Regions from separate parts of the Aeribacillus sp. FSL W8-0870 genome, predicted to be linked through region 1. Evidence: predicted binding sites of a transcription regulator. Region 1 holds the regulator's gene; each other region holds the start of a gene.

Region 1 (10,808 bases):
TAATTCGAGTTCTATATCCTGTTCTTTTAATCGTTTTGTCAGCTGATCCGCCATCAGCGAAACAATTTCTTTCAAATGTTTTTTCTCTAAAGAGTGGAACACAATAATTTCGTCAATCCGGTTCAAAAATTCAGGACGAAATGCTTTTTTCAGTTCATCCATCACTTTGTTTTTCATATCTTTATAATTTTCATTTTCGTCTTGAACATTAAAGCCGACATATTTATTCCGTTTTAATTCGCTTGCCCCTACATTTGAAGTCATAATTAAAATCGTATTTCGAAAATCAACGGTACGCCCTTTTGAGTCTGTGAGTCTTCCGTCTTCAAGCACCTGCAGCAAAATGTTAAACACATCTGGATGAGCTTTTTCAATTTCATCCAATAATACGACTGAGTATGGCTTGCGGCGCACTTTTTCCGTCAATTGTCCTCCCTCTTCATAGCCTACATATCCAGGAGGCGAACCAACGAGCCTTGACGTAGAATGCTTCTCCATATATTCTGACATATCGATTCGAATCATAGCATCTTCGTCACCAAACATTGCTTCAGCTAATGCACGGGCTAATTCCGTTTTCCCTACACCTGTCGGTCCTAAGAAGATAAATGAACCGATCGGACGCTTCGGATCTTTTAAGCCTGCACGTGCCCGTCTGACAGCTTTTGCGACTGCAGTGACAGCTTCTTCTTGACCAATAACGCGCGAGTGTAAAATTTCTTCGAGATTCAAAAGCCGCTCTGATTCTGTTTGGGCAAGTTTAACAACCGGAATTCCCGTCCAGCTTGAAACAACCATTGCAATATCCTCTACGGTCACTTCAGAATTTTCTTGACCTTGTTTTTCCTTCCATGATTTTTTCGTTTCCTCTAATTCCTCTCTGAGCCGCTGCTCTGTATCTCTTAATGAAGCTGCTTTTTCAAATTCTTGGCTTTGGACTGCAGCTTCTTTTTCTTTTCGCACTTCTTCTAATTTTTGCTCCAATTCCTTTAAATTCGGAGGTGTTGCAAATGAACGAAGACGGACTTTGGAGCCTGCTTCATCAATCAAGTCAATCGCTTTATCAGGCAGGAACCGATCGGAAATATACCGATCTGAAAGTTTAACAGCAGCTTCAATCGCCTCATCGGAAATGGATACCCGGTGGTGTGCTTCATATCGGTCTCTTAAGCCTCTTAAAATTTGAATGCTCTCTTCAATGGACGGTTCGTCGACTTGGATTGGCTGGAAGCGCCGTTCAAGTGCAGCATCCTTTTCAATATATTTACGGTATTCATCCAAAGTTGTTGCCCCAATACATTGCAATTCTCCCCGAGCCAAAGCAGGTTTTAAAATGTTGGAAGCATCAATTGCACCTTCCGCCCCGCCTGCGCCGATCAGTGTATGAAGCTCGTCAATAAATAAAATGATGTTTCCTGCTTGGCGAATTTCATCCATTACCTTTTTAAGGCGGTCCTCAAATTCCCCTCTATATTTTGTGCCAGCTACAACTGTTCCCATATCAAGGGTCATAACGCGCTTATCTCTCAAAATTTCAGGAACCTCATTATTCACAATTTGCTGAGCAAGTCCCTCTGCTATGGCAGTTTTCCCAACACCAGGTTCACCTATTAAAACAGGATTATTTTTTGTTCTTCGGCTCAAAACCTCGATGACACGCTGAATTTCTTTGCTTCGGCCGATGACTGGATCAAGTCCGCCCTCCCGTGCAACAGCCGTTAAGTCCCGCGCAAGACTATCAAGCGTCGGAGTATTTGCGTTTGTCATCGAACTTCCTTGATGGCTTGAGGATACTTCATTGCTGCCTAACAACTGTAAAACTTGCTGACGCGCTTTGTTCAAGCTTACTCCGAGATTGTTTAAAACACGCGCAGCAACTCCCTCGCCTTCTCGAATTAATCCCAATAGAATATGTTCTGTTCCGACATAAGAATGTCCTAATTTTCTTGCTTCATCCATTGACAGTTCAATGACTTTCTTTGCTCTCGGTGTGTAATGGATCGTTTGCGAAATTTCTTGTCCCCGTCCTATCAGGCTTTCCACTTCATTTTGGATTTTTTCTGGACTTAATCCTAGAGCGTGAAGCGCTTTAGCGGCAATTCCTTCTCCTTCGCGCACGAGCCCAAGCAATATGTGCTCTGTGCCGATATTGTTATGTCCGAGGCGTACAGCTTCTTCCTGCGCTAAAGCAAGCACTTTTTGCGCCCGTTCCGTAAATCTCCCAAACATCATTGTTCATCATCCTCCCTTTGCTTCCTTTCTAATTGAAGCCTTTCACGAATTAATGTTGCCCTGCGAATATCCCGTTCATTCGGCCGTAGAACTCCTCCTGAATATTGTTGCAGAAATCCGGGCTGAATTAAAATCATAAGCTCATTTAAAACACTGCGTGAAACATTTTGAATAATTCCCAGGTCAATTCCTAAGCGCACATCTGATAAACATTGAATTGCTTCTTTCGATGGAATAATTCTGCTGTATTTGAGAGTGCCGTAAGAACGATATACACGGTCTTCTAGATGATGCGGATTCGTTTTATATAAAGCATCTCTTGCAGCCCGTTCTTGAGCAATTAATTGCCCGACAACACCTATTAAATCATCGACAATATCATCTTCTGATTTGCCTAGCGTAATTTGGTTCGAAATTTGGAATATATTACCTATCGCTTCACTTCCTTCTCCGTACCGACCTCTCACAACCAATCCTAATTGATTGATAGCAGGTATAATTTGGTTAATCTGCTGTGTTAAGACAAGTCCTGGAAGGTGCATCATCACGGAAGCCCGCAAGCCGGTACCGACATTTGTTGGACAGCTAGTTAAGTAGCCCCTATGTTCATCAAATGCATAATCAACTTTTTCCTCAATCCAGTCGTCAAGATTCATTGCCATTTTCAACGCTTCTTTTAGCTGAAGGCCCGGGAACAAACATTGAATTCTAATATGATCCTCCTCGTTTATCATGATGCTCACTTCTTCGTTTTCAGATAAAAGGCACCCTCCAAGTGCTGATTCTTCCATTAAATAAGGACTAATCAAATGCTTCTCTACAAGTACGCGTTTTTGAATAGGCTGAAGTTCATTCATTTTCAGCAGCACGAATGTCCCTAAACCGTCAAACACTCTTTGTGAAAATGATTCTTCAAATGTATTTAAAACAGCCAAGGCTTCTTCATTCGACATAATGGTAGGGAAGCTGATATTTTCTATATTTCGCGCCAATCTGACTCGGCTGCTCAGCACAATATCGGAATCAGGTCCTTCTTGATTCATCCAAGGGCTCATGGCTGAACGAATAAATTTTTGAAAGGACATGTCATACTCCCCTTTCGTTCCGTCCATTTATCTTCGCTTCAATGGACCGAATTTCATCCCGAACTTGAGCTGCTCTTTCGAATTCCTCTTTCGCAATTAATTCTTGCAGTTCCTGTTTAAGCATTTTCAGGCGCTTTTTCAAATGAATACTTCCACCGGTCCGTTTCGGTACTTTACCGCCGTGAGTTGTATTCCCGCCATGAACACGTTTTAAAATCGGGGTAATTTGGTGATAAAACGTTTTGTAACAATGGGAGCACCCGAATTTACCAATTTTCGTAAATTGATCAAACGTCATATTACATTTCTCACATTGAATGACCTGATTTTTCTTGAAAACATTTTGCCCTTGGCTGCTAATGGCGCTGTCCATATTTAATAATCCGGACAATAAGTTGTTTATAGAAAAGCCTGGATTCATATTGAATATGAATACATCACTTTTTTCCTGTGCACATTTTTCACATATATGCACTTCAGTCTTTTCGCCGTTGATAATTTTTGTAAAGTGGAAAGTAGCGGGCCTTTCATGACATTCTTGACAAATCATCGTCCATCACATCCTCACTTGTATTTTAACGAGGTGAGCATCGCCTTCATCATCCTTGCCCTCAATTCGTCTCGATCAGGCAAATCAATATATAAAACAGACCGATCAATTACGCTCAACATAATTTTCGCTTCTCTTTCTGAAATAACCTCTTCATCAGCCAATCTCAAAACAATATCCTCCGCCGACGATTGTGACAGCCTTTTACCAATGGCATTTAAAATTTGATTGATCAGCTGGATACGGTCATTGATTCGAATTTTCATAATTCGGATATAACCGCCTCCACCCCTTTTACTTTCGACAATGTAACCCCGTTCAATTGTAAAACGAGTGTTGATCACGTAATTGATTTGCGATGGAACACATTGAAATTTATCCGCAATTTCACTTCTTTTAATTTCAACAATTTCTTTTCCGCTTGAATCTAATACATGCTTTAAATATTGCTCGATAATATCAGATATATTCCGCACCTCGAAAAACACCTCCTTCAACTTTTTGATTGGAATTGCAAAACACTCAAGAAATGTGCAATATCCTTGAGGGATAGGAGGCAAGATGTTTACGTAATGCTTATTTCCTAAACGATAACAACTAGTCACTTGACTTTGACTATATTTGACCTTAATTATAATATAAATTTTTTTTTGTGTCATTTCAACAAAAAAGCTCACTAATAATATTGCCATTTACAATATGGAAAAAACCCGCTCTTTAAAAAACTTTTTTAACTTCTTGAAATTTCAATAATTCGTTTATGATTTCAGGCATTTCATCTTTTGGAAGGCCAATTTCAAGTAAATATGAACGCTTCGCATGTTTAGTTTCTTTTGGCTTTGACAATGTAAAATGAATTTTATAAACAGAAATATTTAATTGTTCAAGTTTCCGAGTAAATTCCACCAAATCATCTTCTGGAAGATTAACTTGTATCCATTTTTTGCTTGACTTCTCAGCAAAAAAAGCCTCCACCTTATTGAGAAAGATCAAACTTAACAATACAATCAAGGTAGAAAAAATCGCCAACGGATACATTCCTGCCCCAACAACAAGGCCAAGTCCTGCAACAACCCAAATCGAGGCTGCCGTCGTTAATCCTCTTACCGTAACCCCTCTCACTAATATCGTTCCAGCACCTAAAAAACCAATGCCGCTAATGACATAAGAAGGAATTCTTGCTGGGTCAAAACGAATATTTTCATAACGATCCATATATTCTTCAAAGCCATAAAGAGACAGCAGCATCATCATGCAGGAGCCGACACCAACTAACAAATGCGTGCGAAAGCCTGCTGGATGCCGTTTAAATTCTCGTTCAAGGCCAATAAATCCACTTAAAATGACTGCTAAAACAATGCGAATCAACATAATTTGCCATTCCTCAGGCATTATCATTCCTCCTTACCATCCAAATGACTTTTTCTGTTTTGGCCATATATGAATTTTGAAATGATACAGTATTATACTTTCCCATTATATGCGATGAACAGTGCTCAATATTCAATCGTTCTTGAGTATGAGCCTAAGAGCGATATGAAACAAAAAAGCACATTTAGAGCTGGCTTTTAAATCAAACGAAGCTTTCACTGCTCATATGCTTCAAGAATGGAACAGTTTATGTTTCTAAAGTAGCGATCAATTAATTATACTCCGATTGAAGGTTTTAAAGAAAGCGAGCTTGATTGCAATAGCTGTGGAGGATCTTCAGAAGAAGCGAGCTCTTAGTTGTTCGTAAATTTGTCGTTTTTGTTCGTTCTGTTTTAAGCTGTTTCTTCTGTTTGTTGTATATTTCCATTTACAAGAGGATAAAAGAGGCTTGAGCTTCTCAAACCGCATTGCAGCGAATAATTGTTTCGTCCATACTTTTTTACAAGGATAAGCAAATCTCGCCTCCATCGCTTTTCTCAGATTAATTAAAACGGTTTGCATCATTCAAATCAATTAAAGATGTTTTTGTAATAGCAAAAATATCCATTTCGGCTTTCGACAATTTTCTCGAAAAATTGGCTTTTAGACTGTCACTTCTTAATTTTTCATTTTATGATCATAACGGAAAGTATTGCAACGGAAAAACATCACAAAAAGCTAAAAAAGAAGCCGATTCCTCCACCGCCTTCGCTATACACTAGAGGCGGCGGTCATTTCGGCAAAAAAATAAGATGAAAGGTATTTATTCTATGTCACGATTAATAATTTTAGGCGGATCCAGGCTTTTAATAACGGGCTCTCTAGACTTTATATCTGCATACGTATTGATAATTTCCGGATCATAAATAATTTGCAGCCTAGAAAGCTTGCCTATTTGGTTTTGTGCACCTTCAAAATAATCGTTATTCGTAATCCTTTGTGCTCCCTCAAAATATCGATTACTAGCACGCCCTCTTATCGCATTTAAAACAATGCGCCTCGCTGATATTCCTCCCTCTATACGAATATTTGAACCAACTCCAAACATTTCTAATGCTTGTTCTGAATAGAAAAACCCTTTAATATTACTAGGTTCATCCTGGTTAACGCTATTATTTCTAATGTTTATATTTCCATTTGCAAAAATAATTAACGAACCGTTTTGGCCTAATCCATTGATGCGCGAATATTCAATCGTCACATCCCCCATTACATACATAATAGAATTAAATTCCGCATCAGCCCCTCTAATCGTCAGATCACCGTTCACAAATATGGGGCCGTCCACCCGAATTTTGTCATAATTATTTGGGTTGTACGAATCAGACCCGTTGCCAATTGTTAAATCTTTCTCTATATAGGCCCCCTCCTTAAAGGTGGTCTGTCTGAATTGATTATTTGAATTGCGAATTGTTAATGAACCTGCAGTGGCAAAGCTTTTAAAAAGATTATTCCCAGTAAATGTGTAATTTCCATCGTATTTCTCATTACACCATATAAAAAAACATTCATCATGACTCGCATAAACTTTGTCATTAGGGCGATTTTGGTTTGAGATTATTCTATTATTAGCTTTTATGATCGTTACACCGGGAGAATTATGTTTATAATAAAAAACCGATTTTTGTGCAGGAATTTGAATGTCATCACGGATCGGCTGCCTTTTTACAATAACCGGGGCTTGCCGATTGTAAAAAGCATCATCAATACGATCTGTTAGCTTTGTATAAGAACTTCCAAAATTAGAAGTTGTAATATGTTGTTCATATGGAGGGGTATGATTAAAGGTAAAAATATTTCCACCAAGTAGTAAGTTTGCGTTTGCTTTTCCTTGTGTTGGTAAAATGCTCGGGTAAACGGACGCAATCCATTTCTCACCACTTAAATATGCATATCCGCGGTTTGTTATGATTAAATTCCCGTCTACCTTCATATCCCCTGTGATCGAAACTCCGCCGTGCAAAAACATATTTCCTTCACCAGGTATACAGGCATTTGGAGTTTTACATAATTTGTTGGCACCGAGCGCATAATGTAATGTCTCCAAAACAGATTGTGCACCAATTTCAACTTCTGAAATAACCGTTTTTTCCTTGCCATCAACAAATCCTCTGCTTAAAAAGGTTATCTTCTTCTTTAGCGGGTTTTCTTCACCATTTTCTATTACATTTTCTATATTTCGTATATATACTCGATATTCACCAGTTGCGCCAGTATTGTGAACACTATTTATCACGTCTTTATAGCGATTTAAAATCGTATTTAATTTCGTTATAAACTCGCTGCGGGTGATTCCTTCTTCTCCTAGTTCATTTTTCAAATCGCTTTGAATCTGATTCGTAATATGTTCAATTCCTTTATTGGCTAATTCACGAGCTTGAACATAATCCTCGCTTGTTTGATTTCTTTTCACTCCAGATAAAGCAACTGTCAAAACGGAAACAGACAAGACTGTAAATAGTAAAAAGATCAACATGGTTAAGATCAAGGAGTATCCTTTCTCATTCATTAAGATTTTCATTATTTTGCACTCCTCGTATACTAAGTTTCAGAAAGTTTTTTTATCGAATTTCCAGTCCGATACGCTCCTTGACAATCGCATATCTTGGGTGGTTGCCTTTGTGGGAGGGGCGCGCCCCTCCCACAAAGGGTTCAGCGTACCGGGGTTGGACTTTTCGCAATGTTCCTGGATAATGGTCTTAGGATCATCGGGGATACTCTTCTCACTCCTGTAGCTTTGACTACTTGTAAAGTCTGTCTCCTCGGCCCCTGTTTGGACGTCTAACCCGCAGGCTGTTCCCGTTGGTTTTCCCCATGCTGGAAGGAGCAGCTTCCAGGGCAGCCCATGGTCCAACGTGAGTTCTCATATGCGAGGGTGACTGGTCAACAGGCGCGATCCGGGGGCATCCCGAAGAGTCCTACCCCTCGATCCTACAACAATAGGAGGTGATCTCATGAAACTCTACGTCGGGATCGACGTGAGCTCACGCGACTTAGCCACCTGCATTATGGATCATGAAGGAAATACGTGCGCACGCTTCAAAGTGGATAATCATCTTCTGGGCGCCACCTTCCTTCGGGATCAAATCCTCCTGTGGGCTAACAAGCGAAAGCCAACCGAAATTCTGATCGGGATGGAAGCCACCTCGGTCTACAGTTGGCATCCAGCTATGTTTTTCCACCAGCAGGAGGCCTTGCAGGCTTGGAACGTCAAGGTGTTTACGATCAATCCAAAGCTCATTCGCAAGTTTAAAGAAGCCTATGTCGACTTGGAGAAAACGGATGACATCGATGCTTGGATCATTGCGGATCGGCTTCGCTTCGGCCGTCTGAAGATGACGGCTGTCCTCAAGGAGCAGTTTCTCGCGCTTCAGCGACTGACACGCATGCGATATCATCTCGTCCACCAGTTAACCCGTGAGAAACAGTATTTTCTCCAGCACTTGTTTTACAAATGCAGTTCCTTTACCCAAGAGGTGGACAGTTCGATCTTCGGACATGCCATTCTCGAACTGCTGCTTGAGTCGTGGAGCCTCGATGACATCTGCCAAATGGATGTCAAGCAGTTGGCCGACTTCCTGCGCCAAAAAGGGCGCAATCGCTTTGCCGATCCGGAATGCATCGCCAAGTCGATTCAAAAGGCGGCCCGTTCGTCGTATCGGTTGTCCAAGTGTGTCGAGGATTCCATCGACTTGCTGTTAGGGCTGTCGATTCAATCAATCCGCAGCCTGCAATCGCAGCTCAAAGAGCTCGATAAAGCCATTACCCGCCATCTTGAAGGCATTCCGAACACACTGCAAACCATCCCAGGCATCGGACCGGTTTATACCGCAGGCATCCTGGCCGAAATCGGGCAAATCGAGCGGTTTCACAACCAGGCCGCCTTGGCAAAATATGCCGGCTTGACATGGTCCAAGCACCAATCGGGCCGTTTTCAAGCCGAGGACACCTCCCTCATTCGTTCCGGCAATCGCTATCTCCGTTACTACCTAGTGGAGGCTGCCAACTCGGTGCAACGGCATGATGCGACGTTTCGTGCGTACTACCGGAAGAAGTATGAGGAAGTGCCCAAACACCAACATAAACGAGCCCTCGTCCTCACCGCTAGAAAACTCGTGCGTGTGATCGATGCGCTGCTACGCAACGGTCAAATCTACACGCCAAGAAAGGGGGAAGATCGATAAGAGGATCGATCTGGTATACCAATATCAACCTTTAGACCCAGTTTATTACATGTACCAATACTGGGTTTCTTCAGTATTGCCTTTTTTCGGATCATCGGACAAGGGAATTTCCAATTTCTATGATTTTTCACCTTGACATATTACCGCAGGACTTTTCGATCATTAATAATGCTCACAATACTTTTCAGTTTCATTGTTTGCTGCGTTTTAGCAGATTGTAAAACTAACAAAATTTCAAACACATCTTCTCGTTCAGTTTCTATCAATTTTGATTCGCGAGAAAGCACGATATTTCCGTTTGTTAACGACAATTCTTTGTTATTAATCACTACACGTGAATGTTCATGATCAAAACCAATTTTGCTGCCGTCATTTTTGATCAAAAAGTAATTCCCGCTTGGATCCGGCAATTTCTGCTCCTTAATCTCACTAACCTTTAACACAAACAGCTCATCAATTAAATGGGCGAGTATATAATCTGCTTCATCGCGCAATGCTGCTTCTTCCATCGCACGGTCATATGTTTTTAATCCGCTAAAAAGAACAGAGTAAGCGATCAGTCCGATAACAGAACCCAATAAAACCACTGAAAGAACTTCTACTAACGTAATTCCTTTACTAGAGGATATGATTTTTTTACTCATAGCTCACATACCCTTCAACCTTTGAAGTAATGGGTGTTTTTGAATTTTGTAAATTCACTTCAACAAGTACATTCATTAATCGAATCGCTTTTTCATTAGCAGTTTGACTGACCGTTACTTGAACTGCATACGTTTTATTATTTATAAGTGGAGAAAACAAAAGTTCACATTCATCGGGATCTGGACGGTTCGAGCAGCTGTCAGCAGTATAAACTTGCGGCTGATTAAAGCGATCATTATCTGGTTCATCAATATAAGAAAAAGGATTCATCTTAATTCTTTCCATTGTTGATTTCGCCAGATGAATTGCCACTAATTGATCATTGTTTACTACAGTTGTTTTATTTGTAAAAACAAAAAGATTAAGAAATGCCAAAATAATGATGGAAAGAATGACGAGAGAAATTAGTATCTCCACAAGTGTAAACCCGTCCATTTTCTTCACAATCTTCATTCTCATAGAATATTCACCCATTTTTTTAAATATTAAGTAATAGTCGCAATGGCTGTAGTGAATTGGAACTATATCCTCTTAAATTGGACTTTTTGACTAAAAAACCATTGTCTTAAACGAATCATAATAATAGAATGTAAGTATATGGAACATTTTTACTAAATCCGTAAAAATTTCTCTCTCCTAAATTTGCTATAATTATACAAAAATATATTATTTATTACTTTTATTTTACTTCAAAATAAGGTC
Region 2 (10,808 bases), 760 kb from region 1:
CAAGATGGCGCAGCCAATCACTTTAACATCAGCAAAGCTACGCTGTCTAAATACGTGCGCGTCGCAAAAAAATTGAAAATGTGAGCAAATAAATAGCACGAGACATTTATTTTATATAGGATATGTTGTAGGGAATAATAATTTTGTATTATTTATTGGATCATATGATGAGGAGTGAGTCTCGTGTCTGAAGAAAAAATTTATGATTGTATCATTGCCGGAGCAGGACCTGCAGGATTGACAGCTGCTGTTTACACATCCCGCGCCAACCTTTCTACTTTAATGATAGAAAGAGGCGTGCCTGGAGGGCAAATGGCCAATACGGAAGATGTTGAAAACTATCCTGGATTTGATCATATTTTAGGTCCAGAGCTATCAAATAAAATGTTTGAACATGCTAAAAAATTTGGTGCTGAATACGAATATGGAGATGTGAAGGAAATTGTCGATGAAGGCGAATATAAAATCGTCAAAACAGGCAACAAAGATTATAAAGCAAGAGCAGTGATTATCGCTACAGGGGCCGAATATAAAAAGCTCGGCGTGCCTGGAGAGAAAGAACTGGGCGGACGAGGCGTCTCTTATTGTGCTGTATGCGACGGAGCATTCTTTAAAGGAAAAGATTTGATTGTTGTCGGCGGCGGAGACTCTGCTGTCGAGGAAGGAGTTTATTTAACCCGCTTTGCGAACAGTGTGACAATCGTTCATCGCCGCGACCAATTGCGCGCCCAAAAAATATTGCAGCAGCGCGCCTTTGATAATGAAAAGATTGATTTTATTTGGAATCATACAGTAAAAGAAATTCATGAAGTCGACGGGAAGGTTGGCAAAGTCACGCTCGTAAATACGATAACAAATGAAGAAACAGAAAAAGAGATAGACGGTGTATTTGTATACATTGGCATGGTGCCGCTGTCCAAACCTTTTGAAAATCTCGGAATTACGAATGAAGCAGGATATATTGAAACAAATGAAAACATGGAAACGAAAATTCCCGGCATCTTTGCGGCAGGAGATATTCGGGAAAAATCTTTGCGGCAAATTGTAACTGCAACTGGTGACGGAAGCATTGCTGCCCAAAGTGCTCAACATTATATTGAAGAATTAAAAGAGAAATTAAAAAATGCCTAAAATTGTTAACAAAATCGTAACTATGATTTAATTGTGCTGTAACATCAATGAAATAAAATTCAGTTACTATAAAAGTAGTAATTGACCCCCTTTTATAATATATACTTTTGAGCATGGGCAACCCTTCCCATGCTCCTTTTTTTGTTGCACCTTTTCTTTTGAAACCTTTAAAAGAGAAAAAACGTATGATAAAGTAGGAAAGCATGCGCATTGAGACACTATAGCATTTAATTGTATAATAAAAGGAATAAATATTTTTTATGTACCGCAACCTAGGGGTGAACTTGCTTTGCAAAGGGTTACAAATTGTGTTCTTGTTCATGAAGGTCAGCTGCTCTTGCTTCAAAAACCGCGCCGGAATTGGTGGGTAGCCCCTGGAGGGAAAATGGAGCAAGGGGAATCGATAAAAGAATCTGTTGTAAGAGAATTTAGAGAAGAAACTGGAATTTATTTAATAAATCCAAAAATTAAAGGGATTTTCACGATCATTGTCAAAGATGGAGATAAGGTTGTTCAAGAATGGATGATGTTTACATTTTTCGCAACACAATTTAACGGGGAAAATGTTTTGGAAACTGAGGAAGGAAAGCTGAAATGGCACTCGATTGATGAAATTAAACAGTTGCCGATGGCTGCGGGCGACTACCACATTATTGAATATATGATTAAAGGGTCAGGAATCATGTATGGAACATTCATCTATACACCTGATTATGAGCTTTTGTCTTATCGGCTCGATCCACAATAAAGAAAACTTCAGCTGCAAGAAAATCGAAGCCAAGGTTCAGAGAAGAGGATATACATGCCAGTTTCAAAATTTCCGCTAAATAAATTTATGATTTGACTCTTCTCATCCTTGATCAAAAAGCTATCAGATCAAAAAAGTAAATCCCGATATTTCCTATTCAACATCTGTTACTGAATATTTTTCTTTTGAAAAAACGGGGGGCATTGAATGATGAGTGAAACTTCAAATATTAAGATGGTTATTATTACGGGGATGTCAGGGGCAGGTAAGACGGTTGCGATTCAAAGCTTTGAAGATCTAGGATATTTTTGCGTCGATAATCTTCCACCTACTCTTTTGTCCAAGTTTTTAGAGCTTATGAAAGAATCGAGAACGAAAATGAACAAAGTAGCTGTAGTTATGGATTTGAGGGGAAGGGAATTTTTTGAATCTTTCCATCAGGCAATTGAAGAAATCAATGATATCCCGTGGATCGCACCGCAAATTTTGTTTCTTGATGCACATGATCAAGTATTAGTTAACCGGTATAAAGAGACGAGAAGAACCCATCCATTAGCTCCAAAAGGTCTTCCGCTTGAGGGGATCCGCCTTGAACGGGAAATGCTAGAGGAATTAAAGGGACGTGCGCAAATTGTATATGATACGTCCAACTTAAAGCCAAGAGAATTAAGAGAAAAAATTTTAAAACAGTTCGCAGAAAATGGCGATCAAACCTTTACCTTGAACGTTTTATCATTTGGATTTAAATATGGTTTGCCGATCGACGCGGACTTAGTGTTTGACGTGAGATTTTTGCCCAACCCGTATTATATTGATCATATGCGCCCTAAGACGGGGCTTGACGAAGAAGTTTCATCATATGTTTTAAAATGGACAGAGACATCTAAATTTTTAGAGAAGCTGACAGATTTACTCTCATTTATGATCCCTCATTTTCAAAGAGAAGGAAAAAGTCAAGTGGTCATTGCAATCGGTTGCACTGGCGGGCAGCATCGCTCGGTGACTCTGGCTGAATATTTAGGGGATTTTTTCCGCAAAAACTACAAAGTGCATGTATCCCATCGTGATATTGAAAGGAGAAACTATCGATAACTATGGATAAAAAGAAAATCGTCATTATTGGAGGAGGTACCGGATTATCTGTTCTGCTTCGAGGCTTAAAGCTGCTCCCTTTTGATATCACGGCCATTGTAACAGTTGCAGATGATGGCGGCAGCTCTGGTAGACTTCGTGATGAACTGAACATTCCCCCGCCGGGCGACATTCGCAACGTGTTAGCTGCTCTTTCCGATGTGGAACCGCTAATCGAGGAACTTTTCCAGCATCGTTTTAAAAAAGGGAACGATTTGATTGGCCATTCTCTCGGCAATTTAATACTCGCAGCGATGACCAATATCACCGGTGACTTTATGCACGCCATTCGGGAAATGAGTAAAGTATTAAATGTTCGCGGTACTGTTTTGCCTGCAGCGAACCAGAGCGTTGTATTAAATGCGGAGATGGAAGATGGATCTGTTGTGAAAGGGGAATCGAAAATCCCTTTTTCAGGAAAAAAAATTAAAAAGGTGTTTTTAACCCCGAAAAATGTAAAACCTCTTCAAGAAACGATCGATGTCATCAGACAGGCACATATGATCATTTTAGGGCCTGGAAGTCTTTATACAAGCATTTTGCCGAATTTGCTCGTTCCGAAAATTGGCGAGGAGGTTTGCAAGTCCTCGGCCAAAAAAATATATATATGCAATGTCATGACTCAGCCAGGGGAGACGCTAAACTATACAGCGAGCGATCATGTGAAGGCTCTTTACGATCATTTAAACTGTCCGTTTATTGATGTGATCCTCGTGAACAACGGATCTATTCCCGAATACATACAAAAACGCTACGCGAAAGAATCAGCTTTTCCTGTCCAAGTCGATGCAGAGGCGCTAAAAGATATGGGACTTCGAGTAGTGCAGGACAACATGGTCTCCTTCGATCAACATGTTATTCGACATGATACGAATAAAGTGGCGAACATCTTAAAAAATTTGCTTCTGGAAGAAACGTAATCGGAAAGGGCGGTAATGGAAACATGTCGTTTGCTTCAGAGACGAAAAAAGAATTGACAACACTGGAAGTAAAACAATGTTGTTTAAAAGCAGAGTTGTCCGCGCTCATCCGAATGAACGGAACTGTGTCATTTTCCAACCGGGAATTGCTTTTGGATGTGCAGACGGAAAACGCAGCGATTGCAAGACGCATTTACATGCTGATCAAAAAAAAATATGACGTTCCGATCAAGCTGCTTGTACGAAAAAAGATGCGATTAAAAAAGAATAACGTCTATATTGTTAGAATGAATGAACAAGTAAAAGAGATTTTGGAGGATTTGCGAATTTTAGGCAAGGATTTTATGTATAACCATCAAATCTCTTTAGACCTTGTGAAAAAAAAGTGCTGCAAGCGGTCGTATATGCGCGGTGCGTTTTTAGCGGGCGGATCCGTCAACAACCCGGAAACTTCTTCATACCATTTGGAAATCTCGTCGTTATATAAGGAACATAACGATTCGCTATGCAGCTTGATGAATACGTTTTATTTAAATGCAAAAACACTGGAACGGAAAAAAGGATATATTACTTACTTAAAGGAAGCTGAAAAAATTGGGGAATTTTTGACATTGATCGGTGCCCATCAAGCTCTACTGCGTTTTGAAGATGTCCGAATCGTTCGTGATATGAGAAATTCAGTGAACCGCCTTGTCAATTGCGAAACAGCAAATTTAAATAAAACCATTGGAGCTGCTTTACGGCAGGTAGAAAATATAAAATTCATTGATGAAAAGATCGGATTAAGCGCCTTACCTGAAAAGCTGAGGGAAATTGCAGAATTACGGGTTATGTATCAAGATGTGACATTGAAGGAACTAGGTGAAATGGTGTCCAGCGGGAAAATCAGCAAATCGGGAATCAACCACCGATTAAGAAAAATCGATGAAATCGCTGAAAAATTGCGGGCTGGCAAAACGATTTCATTTAAATAAATTTTTAAGAAGAGAGGGATTAATATGGTTGAGAAAAAAGTGGAAGTTCGGTTAAAAACCGGTTTGCAGGCACGACCGGCTGCATTGTTTGTTCAGGAAGCCAACAGGTTTTCGTCTGACATTTTTATCGAAAAAGACGGAAAGAAAGTAAACGCCAAAAGCATCATGGGGTTGATGAGCTTAGCTATTAACAGCGGCTCTGAGATCACATTGATCGCAGAAGGAAACGATGAGGAAGAAGCATTAGAAGCGCTTATCAACTACATTCAAAACGAAAATTAATGTGAACACACAAAAAAATTGCCACAAAATTCATCAATGGATGGATATTGCCTCTCTTGTGGGAGAAAGCAGGAAACAACCGCTGTCAGCCACAAGAGGGCTTTATTTTTGCTAAAACTGATATGAAGACGAAATGGCTTCGGGTGCTGATCCATTCGTTCATAGAAAAGTTATGATAAATCTTATGTTGGGAGAGAGCTTCGTGAGGTTCTTAACTGGAACTTTTGGATTTCAAATTATTGCGAAAGAGCGGGGCGAATCCGAGCAATATATTTGGTGTAAATACTATTTTTTCATAAATCTGCGATCAACATTCAAGAAAAAACAAACGTGCTTTGTGGTTTGAATGACTTACAGCTGAATGGATAAAGAGAGATTCTAGCCCTTTTATAACATGAAAAAATCGATTATAACACTTGTTTTTGCCAGCAGGTGTCCAGAAAAAACTTCAGCAAAATACGGTTTACACAGGCTCTCCGAAAGCATATTTAATCCTTCATCCGGCTCGATCCGCATTTTGGGCTTAGATTAAAGCAATATCGGCAGTTAACGGCCTTTCGAAAACGTAAAGCTGACGATTCCGGCCAAAAAGTTGAATGAGGAGCTGCTGTCAAGATCATTCTTGACATTTGCTCCTCATTCAAATGCGTGAAGGTATGAAGCAGCGGTTTATTTTTATACTGTCTGCTTGATATGTTTAAATTTTTTTTGTCTTCCTATTTGAGGCAGCTTTTATTTTGTTAAAACTTTGTCAATCAACCCATATTCTTTTGCACGTTCAGCTGACATGAAATTGTCGCGGTCCGTATCACGTTCAATTACTTCAAGAGGCTGGCCAGTGTTTTCAGATAAAATTCTGTTCAATTTATCTCTTAAAGAGAGAATTCGTCTAGCTGCAATATCAATGTCAGTTGCCTGACCTTGCGCGCCTCCTAACGGTTGATGGATCATTACTTCACTATTCGGAAGGGCAAAACGTTTTCCTTTTGCACCTGCCGCCAATAAGAATGCTCCCATGGAAGCAGCCATTCCTATACACATCGTGGATACATCAGGTTTAATAAATTGCATCGTATCATAAATCGCCATGCCAGCAGTAATTGATCCGCCCGGGCTGTTAATGTAAAGGGAAATATCTTTTTCAGGGTCCTCCGCTGCCAAGAAAAGAAGCTGAGCAACGATGGAGTTTGCAACATGATCATCAATTGGCGTACCAAGGATAATAATGCGGTCTTTTAACAATCTTGAATAAATATCGTAAGCACGTTCACCACGGTTTGTCTGTTCAATAACAGTCGGTATTAAATTCATTATGTTTCCTCCCTCGCATCAAAGTTAAAGTCATTTCTATTCCATCATACATAAAAGGTCAATAAAGGTCAAACAAAAAACTTTTATATATAATTATTTATAAGATCAATACATGTACCATCATACCCTCATTTTTCATTTTTCAAACAACGATGAAAAATGAATTTTTCAAAACAATTTTGACACGATGGATAATTAAGCAAAATTTATTCTTGCATATACTGTTCGGTTCGATTATAATATAATTCGTGACATTTGAAAAATGCGCTCGTAGCTCAGTTGGATAGAGCGGTGGTTTCCGGTACCACGTCCGTCGGGGGTTCGAGTCCCTCCGAGCGCGTAAGCCTAGAGCAACAAGGGTTTGAGCGATTTAGAAGTCGTTCAACGGACGGGAACTACCGAAAAACGGACAACGTATTTTCGCAAGGTTTCCGTCCCACTGAATCAAAGAGACCGCGTGCCTCCAAAATGAAAAATTTTGGAGGTTTTTATTATGCGAAAAAGGCTAGAAAGGTAGTTTCAAGACTATCTGATTGTAGATGTAATCTCGATTATATGACGGTTGCAGAAGGATTAAAATACGCTAAGATCATTTACAAAACGGAAGCTATCCAGGACGAACGAGTACCGATTATTGAAGTTCTTGAAAAAATTTTATAGATGTTGTCGGTTTTAGAGATCTTACTACTGACCAAATTAGACGTTACATTAATACGTCATCTGTAACCGTGGATATTCTTTTCGGTGCTATTAAATCGATTTTTAGAAAGATACATAAATACGGTATTATTTGAAGAAAATCTCGTCAAAAAAATGGCAAAATTAATAAGGATGAACAACGAATCTTGTGCTTACAGACACGCAAGTAAAGAGGCTATGAAACGTCAAAGATATAGGTATTTGCGGGATTTCGTGACTATGGTGCTATTAAACTAATGTTAGAGTGAGAACAAAGGATAAACTAAGTTGAATAGACAGAAATTTCGGGTATTTTTTATCGTAAACTATTTGAAAAAGGTGACGATATTAGTCGCACTTGATAAGAACTATGCCAAAAAGGGTGAAAAAAGATGTAAAATATTAATATCTTGAAGATTTATAGATAACGAAGGGTGTTGAAGAATGGAACGTATTTCAGTAGTTTCCATTTTAGACGTTATTGGTGAATTGTTTTCTGATGAAGTTTCGATTGCTGTTTCCAATACAAAGGAATATATCTATTACCGGCCGAGCAAACGGATTGATTTGAAAATCAGACCGGGAGACTTGGTGAGAAAAGGAACGATTGCGTATAAAGCTTTGCACACCAAACAAAAGGTTTCTGAGTTTATTAACCGCGATGTGTTTGGCGTTCCTTATCACGGGATGGCTGTGCCGTTTTTTTGGGAAGGAAAGCTTGAGGGATGCGTCACTGCGATTTTTCCTGCTTTGACGGATGGAAAATCTGTTGTGACCGTCAAAACTGATGATGGATGGGTTCCTATTCCTTTTTCGAAAGTTGCGTATTTAGAAGCAAAAGATAAAAAGACCTATGTGTACACTGAAGGATGCTCAGGAACGCATAAATACTCTCTCCAGGAATTTGAATACTTGCTTCCAAAGGACTATTTTATTCGCTGTCATCGGGCTTTTATTGTGAATGTCAACCATATTAAGGAGATCTACCCTGATGCGCATTCAACTTTTTTGCTGTTGATGAATAACGGTGATAAAATTCCTGTCAGTCAGTCCTACTCCAGTTATTTTCGAAAATTGCTTGGATTTTAAAAAATTGTTCTGTTTTAGTATGGAAATTGAGTTGTTTATCTGAATTTTCGGTCACTTATCCCCAAAACCTTGCCCCATTAACTTTTATCGGTAAAATAAATTTTAAATTCATTAAAGGGGAGATGATGGGGAAATGGACAATAAATTGGAAAGGATTGAAGATTTGCGTTTGCGCGATCGAATAGTCACAGCTGATGAAGCCGCATCATGGATCAAAGACGGGATGACTTTAGGGTTAAGCGGATTTACACGCGCGGGTGATGCGAAAGCGGTTCCATATGCGTTGGTAAAACGTGCAGAGCGAGAATCGTTTAAAGTAAATGTGTATACAGGAGCCTCTTTAGGTTCTGATATCGATAAAATGTTCACTGAAGCTGGCATTTTAGGCAAGAGGCTTCCTTTTCAGGCAGATCCTACGATGAGAAAAGGAATCAATCGGGGAGAATTTTTATTTGTCGATCAGCATTTGTCCCATACTGCTGAATTAGTGCGCTCAAATGTTATGGATCCAATCGATTTTGCAATTTTGGAAGCGGTTTCTATTACAAGAGATGGAATGGTTATTCCGACAACCTCCATTGGAAACTCGTTGACATTTGCCCAGCACGCAAAATCGATCATTATAGAGATTAATATGGCACAGCCTGCAGACTTAGTAGGAATGCATGATTTGTATGAACCGGAGAAACAAGGGGAAAGAAAACCGATTCCGCTGATAAAATCGAATGATCGAATCGGTACGATCGGAATACCGATTGATATCGAGAAGGTAAAAGGAATTGTATTTACCAATCAGCTGGATTCTCCGTCGACAATTGTGCCTCCGGATGAAGAAACAGTCATTATGGCGCAGCATTTGATAGAGTTTTTGCGTAAAGAAATTAAAGCCGGCCGGTTAACGGAACGTTTGGCCCCGCTGCAGTCAGGCATCGGTTCCGTCGCCAATGCAGTTCTTCATGGCTTGCTGGATTCAGAATTTGAGGATTTAGAGGTGTATTCTGAAGTATTGCAGGATGCAGTCTTTGATTTGATAGATGCTGGCAAAGTCCGTTTTGCCTCTTGTTGTTCGATTACCCTTTCAGAGCCGAAAATGAAGGAGGTTTTCTCGAATTTTAAGAAATACCGCGACCGTTTAGTGCTGAGACCGCAGGAAATTTCCAACCATCCTGAAATTATTCGTCGGCTCGGTTTGATTTCCATTAACACAGCATTGGAAGTGGACATCTACGGCAATGTCAATTCAACCCACGTACTTGGAACGAAAATGATGAATGGCATTGGTGGATCCGGTGATTTTGCAAGAAATGCCCGCCTGGCGATTTTTGTGACAAAATCAATAGCGAAAGACGGAAACATATCAAGCATTGTTCCTTTTGTCTCCCATGTTGACCATACGGAGCATGACGTCGATGTCATCGTCACCGAGCAAGGGTATGCGGATCTCCGGGGCTTGGCGCCAAGAGAGCGTGTGGAACTGATTATCGAACGCTGCGCCCATCCGATGTATCGCGACCAGCTTCGTGAATATTATCAGGAAGCTCTTGCAAGAGGAGGGCATACACCACATGTTTTAGAAAAAGCTCTTTCATGGCATATAAATTTTGCTAAAAACGGAACGATGCGTGAAGAAATTGCACATAGCGTTTAATCGGATGACAATTTATTCGTGCATTTTCTAGACATGCGAAGAGATCGGCACAGCTAGATCAAAGAAGGAATTTATCAACTAGAAATCAATTTTGTGGATATCACACAACAAATGTTTTCACCCCCCTTAGCGTTAAAAGCACTAAACGAATGGACTTATTAATTGATACTGTACTGAAAAATTTAATAAAAAATAAATTCGAGTTGAAGGCAGAAAACGATTGTTTTTGCGAAAATCATTATACAGAACGGATAGTGAGCGCTTTGATCAACTGTTTTCTGAGAATAAGGACGGATTTGCAAGGGTTATTGATTACAGCATCAACTGGTATCTAATGTTAATTGATCATTTTTCTGACGCAAATTGCTGTATCAGCCGATAAACTCGATACTGAAGTCGATATTCCGGAAGTCGTCAATCTCGTGTTTTTTCAAGAAAGGACGTTCGACATCAAAGTTTTGGCAAATAATTCGGTTCAGAACACGCTTATATAAAGACTTACTAGGATTGGAGAAGTTAATACGCATTCACCTTTTTGGCAATTTTGAGTTTTTCTGCGAAAATCCAAAAGGAATGGAAGGAAATAGTTTAACGGAACGGTTGTTTAACATCGAAGTCGAAATCATTAAAGAACTTTAGCATTTGCAGCACCAAGAAGAAAAGTATATGGGTTAAAAACGGAGTTATGGAATAAAAGTTGAAAGAACCGTTTAAAAGTGCAGGAAGCATTATAGACTTGTTTAAAGACAACATGGATGATCGTGAGGAAAATGATCAGTATTCGATAAATTTAACAAAAAATTGTGAAGATATTGTCGGTGTTTAATGGAATACATCAATTATTTCTTTTACCTTCATTACAAAAGAGGCATCTTAGATGTTCAACAAGATCTTAG
Region 3 (10,808 bases), 1.1 Mb from region 1:
TTTGGAAGCATCCTCTATCCAGCTGTCTTCTTCCAATAAATGAAAATGTGCGTTCCGCCCGAGCCACATCATTTCTTCTTCGCATATTTTTTTTTGCAACGGATTTTTAGGAACGATTACCACTCCATCGACTAGTAATCCTTCCTCTACCAGTTTTGAACATATATGAAAGCCTTCAAATTGATGAACCCCAACAATTAAAATATGTTTACACTGCTTTAAGGCAGTTGACATTTTGAAAACCTCCTTTATGAAAAAACTATTATTGTATCGTATGCGAAAAAAGAAAAGATTAGTCCAATGCCCTTTTCAAACAAAAAGGGGGCAGCCTGCTCACTTATTGAGCATTTTCGCCCAGTCCTCAATTCCATTTCTATAAGATTCTTTCATGCTCTTTGTAAAAACTTCTTATCATATCATGGATCCGATTTATATTTTCCTGGAAATAAAATGTGAATTGAATTGGAGCTTTCAGCTGCTTTCTCCATTCCTCATATTTTTTTCCATGAATTTTATAGGAATAGCTTCCCCCGTTCATTTTCTGCCAGATGCCTACAGGTATTTTTGATACAAAGTCTTGTATACGGACAAAGGGATAATGGGTGACAGCTTTTTCATCTAATTGGTAAGCTTTTGATAGTTCTTTTATCATTTGTTTGTAAAAAAATTTATTCTTTTTCTCTTCCGCTATTTGGGCTTTTATGTCCAAACAAGGATTGATCATCACCGATGAACGGATGGAATTTGGCATCTCTTCCATCAACTGCAGCGCAACGAGTGCTCCTATACCTTCAGACAGTATATGGATTTTTTTATTTAAAATTTCTTGTTTCATGACAAGATGATAAAGCTGTTTTGCCAACAAAACGGCGTGAGGGCTGCCCCAATGGCGTCCGTAAAGATTGGAATGAAACAATGTATATCCGCAGCTTTTTAACGTATTGATCAGCTGACGCCGCCCGTAATGCTCCAACCAGTAGCTTGAACCATTTTCAACAAAATGGGTTCGATCGCCAATGATCAAGATGCCGAATCCGTTCGGCTTTTCCGGAAGATGAATGACATTCCACTCGTTTTCAATTTGAAAAAATCTTTCCGAAACACCTTCCATTTGCCCACCACCTTTCCATCGATGACCTTTTATAATGTATGTACGAAATGTCAAAAAGGCTCGCAAAAAAATCGCGAAACAACCGTTTTCATGAAAAATGTTGTATGATAATATAAGTAAAGACAGGAATAAACGAGGTGAAGATAATGAGATATTTCGCAACATTTTTTTGGACGTTTTTGCTTGTCAACATGGCCAGCTATGTTGTTTCTTCCATGACAGGCTCTGCATTCCATTTTTCAACAGCAATTATAATCTCTGTTGTTTTTACCGTACTTCTCTTTATAATTGGGGAGTTAATTCCGGCTGAACCTTCAGAAGAGCATTAAGAATTTGTTGAAATTGGCGAATTGCCAATTTCTTTTTATTTAAAACGAAAATCAGCGATTAGATGCCTGCTGCTATCGGCGAAGCCTCACTTGTTACGTCATAATATAGACAAATTCAAAAAAAAAAGGGGATAGTCTAAGTAAGTCATTTTTGGGCTTAAGACATCCCCTGTGATTTTTTGTTTTCAATGGAGATTTGTCTTTGGACAGACCCTTACCAGTTAACTATACGTCAGTATATTTAAGATTTCAGCCTAGCAAATTTACATGAAGCTGTTACGTATACGTCAGCACAACTAAGATTGGCGGAAAAAACTTATAAATCACTACGCTTTACCAATTATAGTTTTCTAGTCTTTTAGGCAGAATTAGGCTTTGCTTAGTTGTGCAAACTCCCCATGAAACTAGCCTGATAGGAATCTCGCCCTGTTTTTAGTCTCCGAATCAGATTCCCCGCCGCCAGAACACAGTTTCCTATGTCTACATGGTCCGCACAAAAAAAGACCCCTCCTCGATTGAGAAGGGTTTTAATATCCATTTATAGCTATTCTAATTTTGCTGCTCCGCTCTTCTCATGAGCATGCAAATCCGTTTTTATAACAATTTCTTCATTTTCTACCCCTAACAGAACTTGGTCACGATCATGAACGGTTCCAGCAATAACCGCTTTCGCAAGTTTTGTCTCTACATGCTTTTGAATAAACCGTTTCAGCGGCCGTGCGCCAAATACAGGATCAAATCCTCTTTTTGCAATGAATTCCTTCGCTTCATCTGTAATCTTTAGTGTAAGTTGTTTATGGGATAGGCGCGCTTGAAGCTCTTTTAAAAGTTTTTCTACTATTCCTTTTACTTCGTTCATTGTTAAAGGCTTGAACAGGATCGTGTCATCAATCCGGTTTAAAAATTCTGGCCGGAAATGCATGGAAAGCTCATCAAGAACTTTCTTTTTCGCTTCGTCTGTTATTTCCCCCTCATCATTTAAACCGGAGAGCAAATGCTGAGAACCGATGTTGGATGTCATAATGATCACTGTATTTTTAAAATCAACTGTTCTTCCTTTCGAATCGGTCACCCTGCCGTCATCAAGCATTTGCAGCAATATGTTAAACACTTCTGGGTGAGCCTTTTCGATTTCGTCCAGTAATATAACCGAGTACGGATGTCTCCGAACTTTTTCCGTCAGCTGTCCTCCTTCTTCATATCCGACATAACCCGGAGGTGCGCCGATCAGCCTTGAGACAGAATGTTTTTCCATATACTCCGACATATCAATGCGGACTATTTCGTCCTCGCTGTCAAAAAGCGCTTCTGCCAATGCTTTCGCCAGCTCCGTTTTTCCGACCCCTGTCGGACCTAAAAAGAGGAAGGAGCCGATCGGCCTGTTCGGATCTTTTATGCCTGCCCGCGCACGCAAAACTGCATCCGATACTAATTCAACTGCATCGTCTTGCCCGATGACCCTTTCTTTTAATATTTGTTCAAGCTTCAGAAGCTTTTCTCTTTCCCCTTGTACAAGCTTTGCTACCGGAATGCCAGTCCATCTTGACACAATACCGGCAATTTCCTCTTCTGTTACTTCCTCGCGAAGCATCTTGTTTTCCTCTTTCTGCTTCATTTCTTCTTCCAGCTGTTTGATTTGTTTTTCCAGCGCCGGAATTTTTCCATGGCGCAGCTCAGCCGCTTTGTTTAAATCGTATTCATTTTCAGCATCAGCTAAATCTCTGCGTGCTTTTTCCAGCTCTTCCCTCAAGCTTCTAAGCTGTTGAATACCTTCGACTTCAAGCTGCCATTTCGCCTTCATTTCATTTGCTTTCTCTTTTAAATTTGCAAGTTCCTTTTGCAACTCTTCCAATCTGATTCGGCTGATGTCATCCGTTTCTTTTTTCAATGCAGCCTCTTCAATTTCAAGCTGCATAATCCTTCTCGTCACTTCATCAAGTTCTGTCGGCATTGAATCTATTTCCGTGCGGATCATCGCGCATGCTTCATCGATTAAATCAATCGCTTTATCAGGCAGGAAGCGTTCTGTAATATAGCGGTGCGAGAGCTCACTCGCAGCTACAATCGCCGAATCATGAATTTTGACTCCATGATGGATTTCAAACCGTTCTTTTAGTCCTCGTAAAATAGAAATCGTGTCTTCCACAGACGGTTCGCTCACAAGCACCTGTTGAAAACGCCGCTCAAGCGCCGGATCTTTTTCAATATACTTGCGATGTTCATCAAGTGTCGTTGCTCCTATGCAGTGCAGCTCACCTCTCGCAAGCATCGGCTTTAACATGTTGCCGGCATCCATCGCTCCTTCTGTTTTGCCGGCCCCGACTATTGTGTGCAATTCATCAATAAATAAAATAATCCGTCCATCGCTCTTTTTAATTTCTTGCAAAACAGCTTTTAATCTTTCTTCAAATTCTCCGCGAAACTTGGCTCCCGCAATGAGCGAGCTCATATCTAAAGCAAATATTGTTTTATCTTTTAATCCCTCCGGTACATCTTTTCGTACAATCCGATGGGCTAATCCTTCCACGATCGCTGTTTTTCCAACCCCTGGTTCACCGATTAACACCGGGTTGTTTTTCGTTTTTCTTGATAAAATTCGGATCACGCGCCGAATTTCTTGATCACGGCCAATGACAGGGTCAATTTTTCCTTCTTTCACCTCTTTAACTAAATCACGGCCGTATTTCTCCAATACTTCATAAGTGCTTTCTGGATTAGGTGATGTCACCCGAGCATTCCCCCTTATTTCCTTTAACACTTTCAATATGGCAGCTTTTGTTAAGTGATATTGCTGAAAAAGCTCTCTCACTTCTTTTGAGCTCGATTCGGAAAATGCCAATATAATATGTTCAACTGATAAATAATCATCTTGAAAATCTTTCCTTATTTCGTCCGCTTTTGCAAAAGCTTCTGAAAGAGTACGGGAAATATAAATATTTACCTCACCGTTTCCGTGAACAGATATTTTCGGCTTTTTTTGTAAATACTCGTTGATCGCTGACTCAATTTGTTGTACAGGACATTTAAGTTTTTCTAAAATTCTTGGAAAAATCCCGTCAGACTGCCGCAGAAAAGCAAGTAAAATATGAAATTCATCCACTTCTTGATGTTCATGTTCTTTTGCGATTTTTTGAGCTTCTACCAGACCTTTTTGCAGCTTCTCCGTGAATTGATTTACATCCATACCGAAACGCCCCTATTTTGACTTTTTTTGACCTTTAATTTTATTATAACTTCTTTATAAATCAAGTAAAGCCATTCGTTTTCCGAATGGCTTAGCGTTGTTCGAAATATTACGGCTTGCGCTTATAGGTCCAAACCCGATTATGGTTGGATGTTTCGGGGAATCGATCTCCTGCTTTGAGTTCAACCTTTTTGGGATCGACCACCATCGATCCGGTCTCGCCGACTTCGATGTAGATTCCGTTGTTAGGTGCTTTTTGACCAGGCCTGAATTGACGATTTTGACCCATGAATCATCCCTCCTTGGACATTATTGTTGGCTATCAGAAGATTTTTCATGTATAGACAGAAACACCTTTGATAATTTTCATTATGTGATGTACTTCGAAACTTTACTCAACGCCCAAAATCGAACTCACTTCATATGGCATCCTTCTGAAAAAATCGTTTAAGCGTTCAAGCACCGAATGCTGGATCAAAAGCTCTTTTTACTGTTTCTGCGAGAATCATTATTTACAATTATTCCTAAAATCGTCTCACCTGTCGTTCTTTTTTGTCTGGATATATATGCAGTAGAGTAAAACCTTTCGCCCCGGTTTCAAAAGAAAAAAGCAGGAGATCATCCTGCTTTATCAACGAAAGATCTTGTTAAGCCATAATTTCTTTTAAAATTGCTTTTTGCGCATGAAGGCGGTTTTCGGCCTGCAAAAATACCGCTGATTGGCTTCCGTCCATCACTTCATCTGTCACTTCCAAACCGCGCGCAGCCGGCAGGCAGTGAAGGAAGCTTGCATCTCGTTTTGCTTTTGCCAGCAAGGATTGATTTACTTGAAACGGTTTAAATGCTTTCATTCTTGCTTCTGTTTCTTCTTCCTGTCCCATGCTGACCCAAACGTCCGTATAAATAATATCAGCATCCTGAACCGCTTCGTCTGGATTATGAATTAATTCGACTTTCCCGCCCGTTTCGCCAGCAATTTCTTTCGCCTGTTTCAAAATGCTTTCATTTGGCTCATAGCCTTCTGGGGCTGCGATCGTAAAATGAGCGCCAACTTTTGCGCAGCCAACCATAAGGGAGTGGGCTACATTGTTGCCGTCGCCAACATAAACGACTTTTACGCCTGAAAATTTGCCTTTCAGCTCATAAATTGTCAATAAATCAGCTAACGCTTGGCAAGGATGGTACAAGTCGCACAAACCATTGATGACAGGGACAGTTGCATATTCGGCAAGCTCTTTGACCCGATTGTGGTCAGTTGTGCGGAGAAGAATGGCATCCACATATCGCGACAATACTCTCGCTGTATCAGCGATTGTCTCACCGCGCCCGAGCTGAAGCTCTTTTGAAGAAAGGGCAAGCGCATGTCCCCCTAATTGCAGCATTCCTACTTCAAAGGAGACACGAGTTCTAGTGGATGATTTTTCGAAAATCATCGCCAGCGTTTTCCCATGAAGGACGTTTGATAGCGGATTTTGCTTTAATTTCAATGCTTCCTCGAGCAAATATTGAATTTCTTCTGATGTAAAATCAAGCAGCTTTAAAACGTTACGACCTTTAAGTGTGCTCATAAACTCATTTCGACTCCTTTATCTGACAGTTCATGTAAAGAAATAGGCGTGTATTTGCTAACTGTTAGTGCACTTAAAAATGCCTGAAATGATGCTTCTTCCGTCAATACCATAATTCCTCGTTCAAGCGCTTTTTGTCGTCTTGCCTTTGCCTGATCGTTTTCTTCCGGATTATAATAAAGCACCGCTTCTTTTTTCTCAAGCCAACTTTCAAAATTATCCGTTACCGGTTTTATATAATCGAGTACATCATCTTTCTTATCTCCATCCACAAAAATACCGTCCGAATGAATTGGAAATAAATGATCGAATACCTTCCGCATCGCTTCCTCCACAGATTTGCCGACACACATTCCTTCGCCCGTCGATTTCATTTCCGGACCTAGTTTCATATCGACATCTGAATGGGCGTGCGTTGAAAATACCGGATATTTAATAGCCACATATTCATGGGCTGCTATTTGAGGATGTAAGTCAGTTAACATTTTTCCGGTTAAAATGGTTGTCGCAAGATCTACTAACGGCACTCCGGCAACTTTGCTGACGATCGGCACAGTCCGGCTCGCACGCGGATTCACTTCCAGCACATAAACGTCCTGACCATCAATTAAAAATTGAATGTTCATAATGCCTTTATATTGCAAATGTTGAACCATTCTTTCCGCATAGTCGGTCATTTTTTCTTTTATTTCTTTTGACAACGACACAGCTGGAAAAATCGCATAACTATCGCCAGAATGAACACCAGCGGGCTCGATATGCTCCATAAATCCCGGAATAAACACATTTTTCCCGTCAGCTATTAAATCAACCTCCGCTTCCTGACCAAAAAGGAATTCATCTAAAAGAAGAGGAAAATGATTTTCGTCCGTCTGCTCCACTAACGAAAGCAGCTCTTCTTGATTTTTTACCTTCACCATGCCTTTTCCGCCAATAACATATGAAGGTCTTAACAGGATCGGATACCGCAGCTTTTTCGCTTCCGATATCGCCTCCTCTTTTGTATGTGCCATTGCTCCTTGAATGTGCGGGATATTCGTTTCGTCTAATAGCTGATAAAATCTTTCTCGATCCTCCAATATGTCCAGAAGCTCAGAAGTTGTACCAAGCAGCTTCACGCCTGCTTTTTCAAGCTTCTCCGCTAAGTTGATCGCCGTCTGGCCGCCAAATTGGACGAGCGTTACGTCAATGTTTTCATTTTCAACAACATTTAATATATGTTCTACTGTTAACGGCTCAAAATATAATCGATCCGCTGTTTCATAATCAGTGCTGACCGTCTCAGGATTATTGTTGATCATGATCGCGTCATATCCAAGCTTTTGCAATGTTTGAATGCAGTGAACAGCACTGTAGTCAAACTCAACTCCCTGTCCGATGCGAATCGGGCCGGAACCAATGACAAGCGCCTTCTTCTTTCCTCTTGTGGAGACAGCTTCGTTTTCACCGAAAACGTACGTAGAATAGAAATAATTTGTTCTCGCTTCAAATTCTGCGGCACATGTATCAACCATTTTGAATATGGCTTTAATCCCCCACTCTTTGCGGAGCTTTCGGATTTCTTTTTCTTCTGTCTTTTGCCAATATGAAATCGAACGGTCGGAAAAGCCGAAAAATTTCAGTTCTTTTAAAAGGCTTGGAGACAGCTTTTCTTTTTTCGCTTTTCCTTCAAGTTCAATTAGATGGTTGAAAACATGCAAGAAATAATAGTCAATTTTTGTCTGGCTGTGAAGCTCATCTATGGAAACTCCTCTTCTTAACAGCTCCATTAAGATGAAAAAGCGTTCATCATCTGCATGCTGGAGGCGGTTAATAAGAGCTGACGTATCTTCTTTCACAAGCTTAGGCAAATAAATGCCGATATTATTTAATTCCAACGATTCCGCAGCTTTTTGCAGAGCGGCTTCCATCGTCCGTTCGATCGCCATCACTTCGCCGGTTGCTTTCATCTTTGTTCCAAGCTTCCGATCTGCTTTTGTAAATTTATCAAATGGCCAGCGCGGAAATTTGACAACTACATAGTCAAGTGCAGGTTCAAAGCTGGCATATGTCGACATCGTTAACGGGTTCTTCAGCTCTGCTAATGAGTAGCCAACAGCTAGCTTTGCAGCCATTCTGGCAATTGGGTAACCGGTCGCTTTCGAAGCAAGTGCGGAAGAGCGACTTACCCTAGGGTTGACCTCAATCACGTAATATTGCTTGCTTTCAGGGTCAAGTGCAAACTGAATGTTGCAGCCCCCGACTACCTTTAATGCATCGATAATTTTCAAAGCCGCCTGCCGGAGCATTTGATATTCTTCATCTGTTAATGTTTGAGATGGAGCAACAACGATCGAATCCCCGGTATGAATTCCGACTGGATCAATGTTTTCCATATTGCAGACGGTAATACAAGTACCTTTTGCATCGCGCATCACTTCATATTCGATTTCCTTAAATCCGGCAATGCTTCTTTCCACAAGCACTTGATTGATTGGGCTCATTTTAAGTCCATTTGTGACAATGGAAATAAACTCTTCTCGGTTGTAGGCGATGCCTCCGCCTTTGCCGCCAAGCGTATAAGCCGGACGAATGATAATCGGAAAACCAATTTCATCAGCAAATTGAAGGGCGGACGGAACATCCTCCACAATTTTGCTTTCCGGGATCGGCTCGTTCAAATCAATCATCAGCTTTCGAAATAGCTCCCGGTCCTCCCCTTTTTGAATCGATTCGATCGAGGTTCCGAGCAGTTTCAAGCCGTATTTTTGCAAAATCCCTGCCTGATCAAGCTCCACAGCTAGATTTAAAGCCGTCTGCCCCCCCAATGTTGCCAAAAGGCCGTCTGGACGTTCTTTTGCAATTATTTTTTCAATGCTTTCCACCGTAAGCGGCTCTGAATAGACCGCATCGGCAATTTTCGTATCGGTCATAATCGTTGCAGGATTGTTGTTAACAAGTACAACTTCAAATCCTTCTTCTTTTAACGCCAAGCATCCCTGTGTCCCAGAATAGTCAAATTCCGCCGCTTGGCCGATAATGATCGGACCTGAACCGATCACTAGTATTTTGTTTAATGATGTATCTTTAGGCATAGACTTTTTCTCTCCCTGCTGCTACATATGTGTCTAAAAATTCATCAAAAATAAAACTAGCATCTTCCGGTCCTGGATGGGCTTCCGGATGAAATTGAACAGACATGACTTTCAATTTTTCATGCTCAAGCCCTTCAACTGAGCCGTCATTGACATTTGTATATCGCAATTTAAGAGGTGTTTTTTCCAAGCTTTTTTTATCCACCACATAGCTGTGGTTTTGTGATGTAATAAATACGTTTCCTGTTTTTTGATCAATTACCGGATGGTTTGCTCCGCGGTGCCCGAATCTGAGCTTTGTTGTATTCCCGCCAAACGACAGGGCAATCAGCTGATTCCCTAAACAAATCCCGAGCGTCGGATATTGCTTCATCAATTGGTTTAATGTTGAAAAATAATTTTTCATTTGCTTTGGATCGCCCGGTCCGTTCGACAGCACGATGCCATGCGGCTTGATTTCAAACACTTTTTCCATTTGATGAAACGGAACGACTGAAACTTTACAGCCTCTTTTCAGCAAAGAATTCAAAATCGATTTTTTAAATCCAAAATCAATTAGCGCAATGTGTGTCGCACCATTGCCAAACGTTTCGATTTCGCTTGCAGAAACGTCGCGAATCGGAAAATCGGAGAGCTTATCCTGAGAGTCGTATTGTTTGTCTTTTGAAATGACCGCATGCAATGTCCCTTTTGATCGGATTTGTTTGACAACAGCTCTCGTGTCAACATTTGTTAAATAAGGAATATTCCATTTTTGTAAATAGTCTTTTAATGAACGGTTCGCTTTATAATGGGAATAGTGTTCAGTCAGCTGAAAAAGGATGACCCCTTTCACCTGCGGCTTTTTGCTTTCAAAATCTTGATCATTGATGCCGTAATTGCCAATAAGCGGATACGTAAAAACGACGATTTGATCTTTGTAGGAAGGATCTGTCAACACCTCTTGATATCCTGTCATTCCTGTATAAAAAACGAGTTCCCCTTTAACAGGAGACACGATTTCATCCATCTTGCCTTCAAAAACTGTTCCATCTTCTAATACAAGATAACCTTGCATATTGAACACCTCTTTGATGTATATTTATACAACAATTTGCAAGAAAATTCTCCTCTTTTAGGAAGAGAAGATTTTTTCTTTTTTCAAAACAGAAGCAATAATGCCCAGTCCTAAATCAATTTCTTCATTCGAAACAGTGAGCGGAGGAAGAAGCCGTAACACATTGGATCCAGCTGAAAGTGCTAGAAGTCCTTCTTCTCTTAAAGAAGCAAGCACTTTATTGACCTCAATATCCAGCTCAATTCCAAGCAGCAATCCTTTACCCCGCACTTTTTTTACAGTAGGCACATCTCTCAAGAGTTCTGATAGACCTTCGAACAGCCGCTGACCTTTTTCCTGAACGCTTTGCAAAAAGCTTGGCTGAAAAACAGTTTCCAAAGTTGCTTTCGCAGCTGCCATAGCCAAATAATTCCCGCCGAACGTTGAACCGTGTGTTCCCGGTGAAAAACTTTCGATCAATTCTTGTTTTCCGATCATGGCTCCGA

Evidence for each region. The regulator CtsR, encoded in region 1, represses protease genes until heat stress. The targets are predictions, from matches to a motif close to ATGGTCAATAAAGGTCAAACA.
Region 2: a site for CtsR is predicted at 6,552-6,572, ahead of clpP (ATP-dependent Clp endopeptidase proteolytic subunit ClpP). Genes of this name have one in related genera too.
Region 3: a site for CtsR is predicted at 4,639-4,659, ahead of clpB (ATP-dependent chaperone ClpB). Genes of this name have one in related genera too.

Annotation. Positions count from the first base shown of each region.
Region 1 covers NZ_CP150165.1:115,108-125,915, reverse strand. Annotated here, with positions in the region: gene clpC (ATP-dependent protease ATP-binding subunit ClpC) at 1-2,232, opposite strand, end outside; gene NSU02_RS00630 (protein arginine kinase) at 2,229-3,317, opposite strand; gene NSU02_RS00625 (UvrB/UvrC motif-containing protein) at 3,319-3,867, opposite strand; gene NSU02_RS00620 (CtsR family transcriptional regulator) at 3,882-4,343, opposite strand; gene NSU02_RS00615 (MgtC/SapB family protein) at 4,585-5,259, opposite strand; gene NSU02_RS00610 (hypothetical protein) at 6,041-7,798, opposite strand; gene NSU02_RS00605 (IS110 family transposase) at 8,232-9,461, shown strand; gene NSU02_RS00600 (hypothetical protein) at 9,602-10,105, opposite strand; gene NSU02_RS00595 (prepilin-type N-terminal cleavage/methylation domain-containing protein) at 10,098-10,565, opposite strand.
Region 2 covers NZ_CP150165.1:870,328-881,135, forward strand. Annotated here, with positions in the region: gene NSU02_RS04185 (tetratricopeptide repeat protein) at 1-84, shown strand, start outside; gene trxB (thioredoxin-disulfide reductase) at 184-1,131, shown strand; gene NSU02_RS04195 (8-oxo-dGTP diphosphatase) at 1,421-1,879, shown strand; gene rapZ (RNase adapter RapZ) at 2,087-2,971, shown strand; gene NSU02_RS04205 (YvcK family protein) at 2,974-3,930, shown strand; gene whiA (DNA-binding protein WhiA) at 3,954-4,904, shown strand; gene NSU02_RS04215 (HPr family phosphocarrier protein) at 4,929-5,186, shown strand; gene clpP (ATP-dependent Clp endopeptidase proteolytic subunit ClpP) at 5,919-6,497, opposite strand; tRNA gene NSU02_RS04225 (tRNA-Arg) at 6,762-6,837, shown strand; gene NSU02_RS04230 (hypothetical protein) at 6,966-7,157, shown strand; gene NSU02_RS04235 (LytTR family DNA-binding domain-containing protein) at 7,620-8,264, shown strand; gene NSU02_RS04240 (acetyl-CoA hydrolase/transferase family protein) at 8,398-9,912, shown strand; gene NSU02_RS04245 (hypothetical protein) at 10,610-10,738, shown strand.
Region 3 covers NZ_CP150165.1:1,201,453-1,212,260, reverse strand. Annotated here, with positions in the region: gene NSU02_RS05895 (hypothetical protein) at 1-234, opposite strand, end outside; gene NSU02_RS05890 (hypothetical protein) at 374-1,111, opposite strand; gene NSU02_RS05885 (YjzD family protein) at 1,258-1,440, shown strand; gene clpB (ATP-dependent chaperone ClpB) at 1,985-4,624, opposite strand; gene NSU02_RS05875 (YjzC family protein) at 4,734-4,913, opposite strand; gene argF (ornithine carbamoyltransferase) at 5,272-6,192, opposite strand; gene NSU02_RS05865 (carbamoyl phosphate synthase large subunit) at 6,189-9,266, opposite strand; gene NSU02_RS05860 (carbamoyl phosphate synthase small subunit) at 9,259-10,323, opposite strand; gene NSU02_RS05855 (acetylornithine transaminase) at 10,381-10,808, opposite strand, start outside.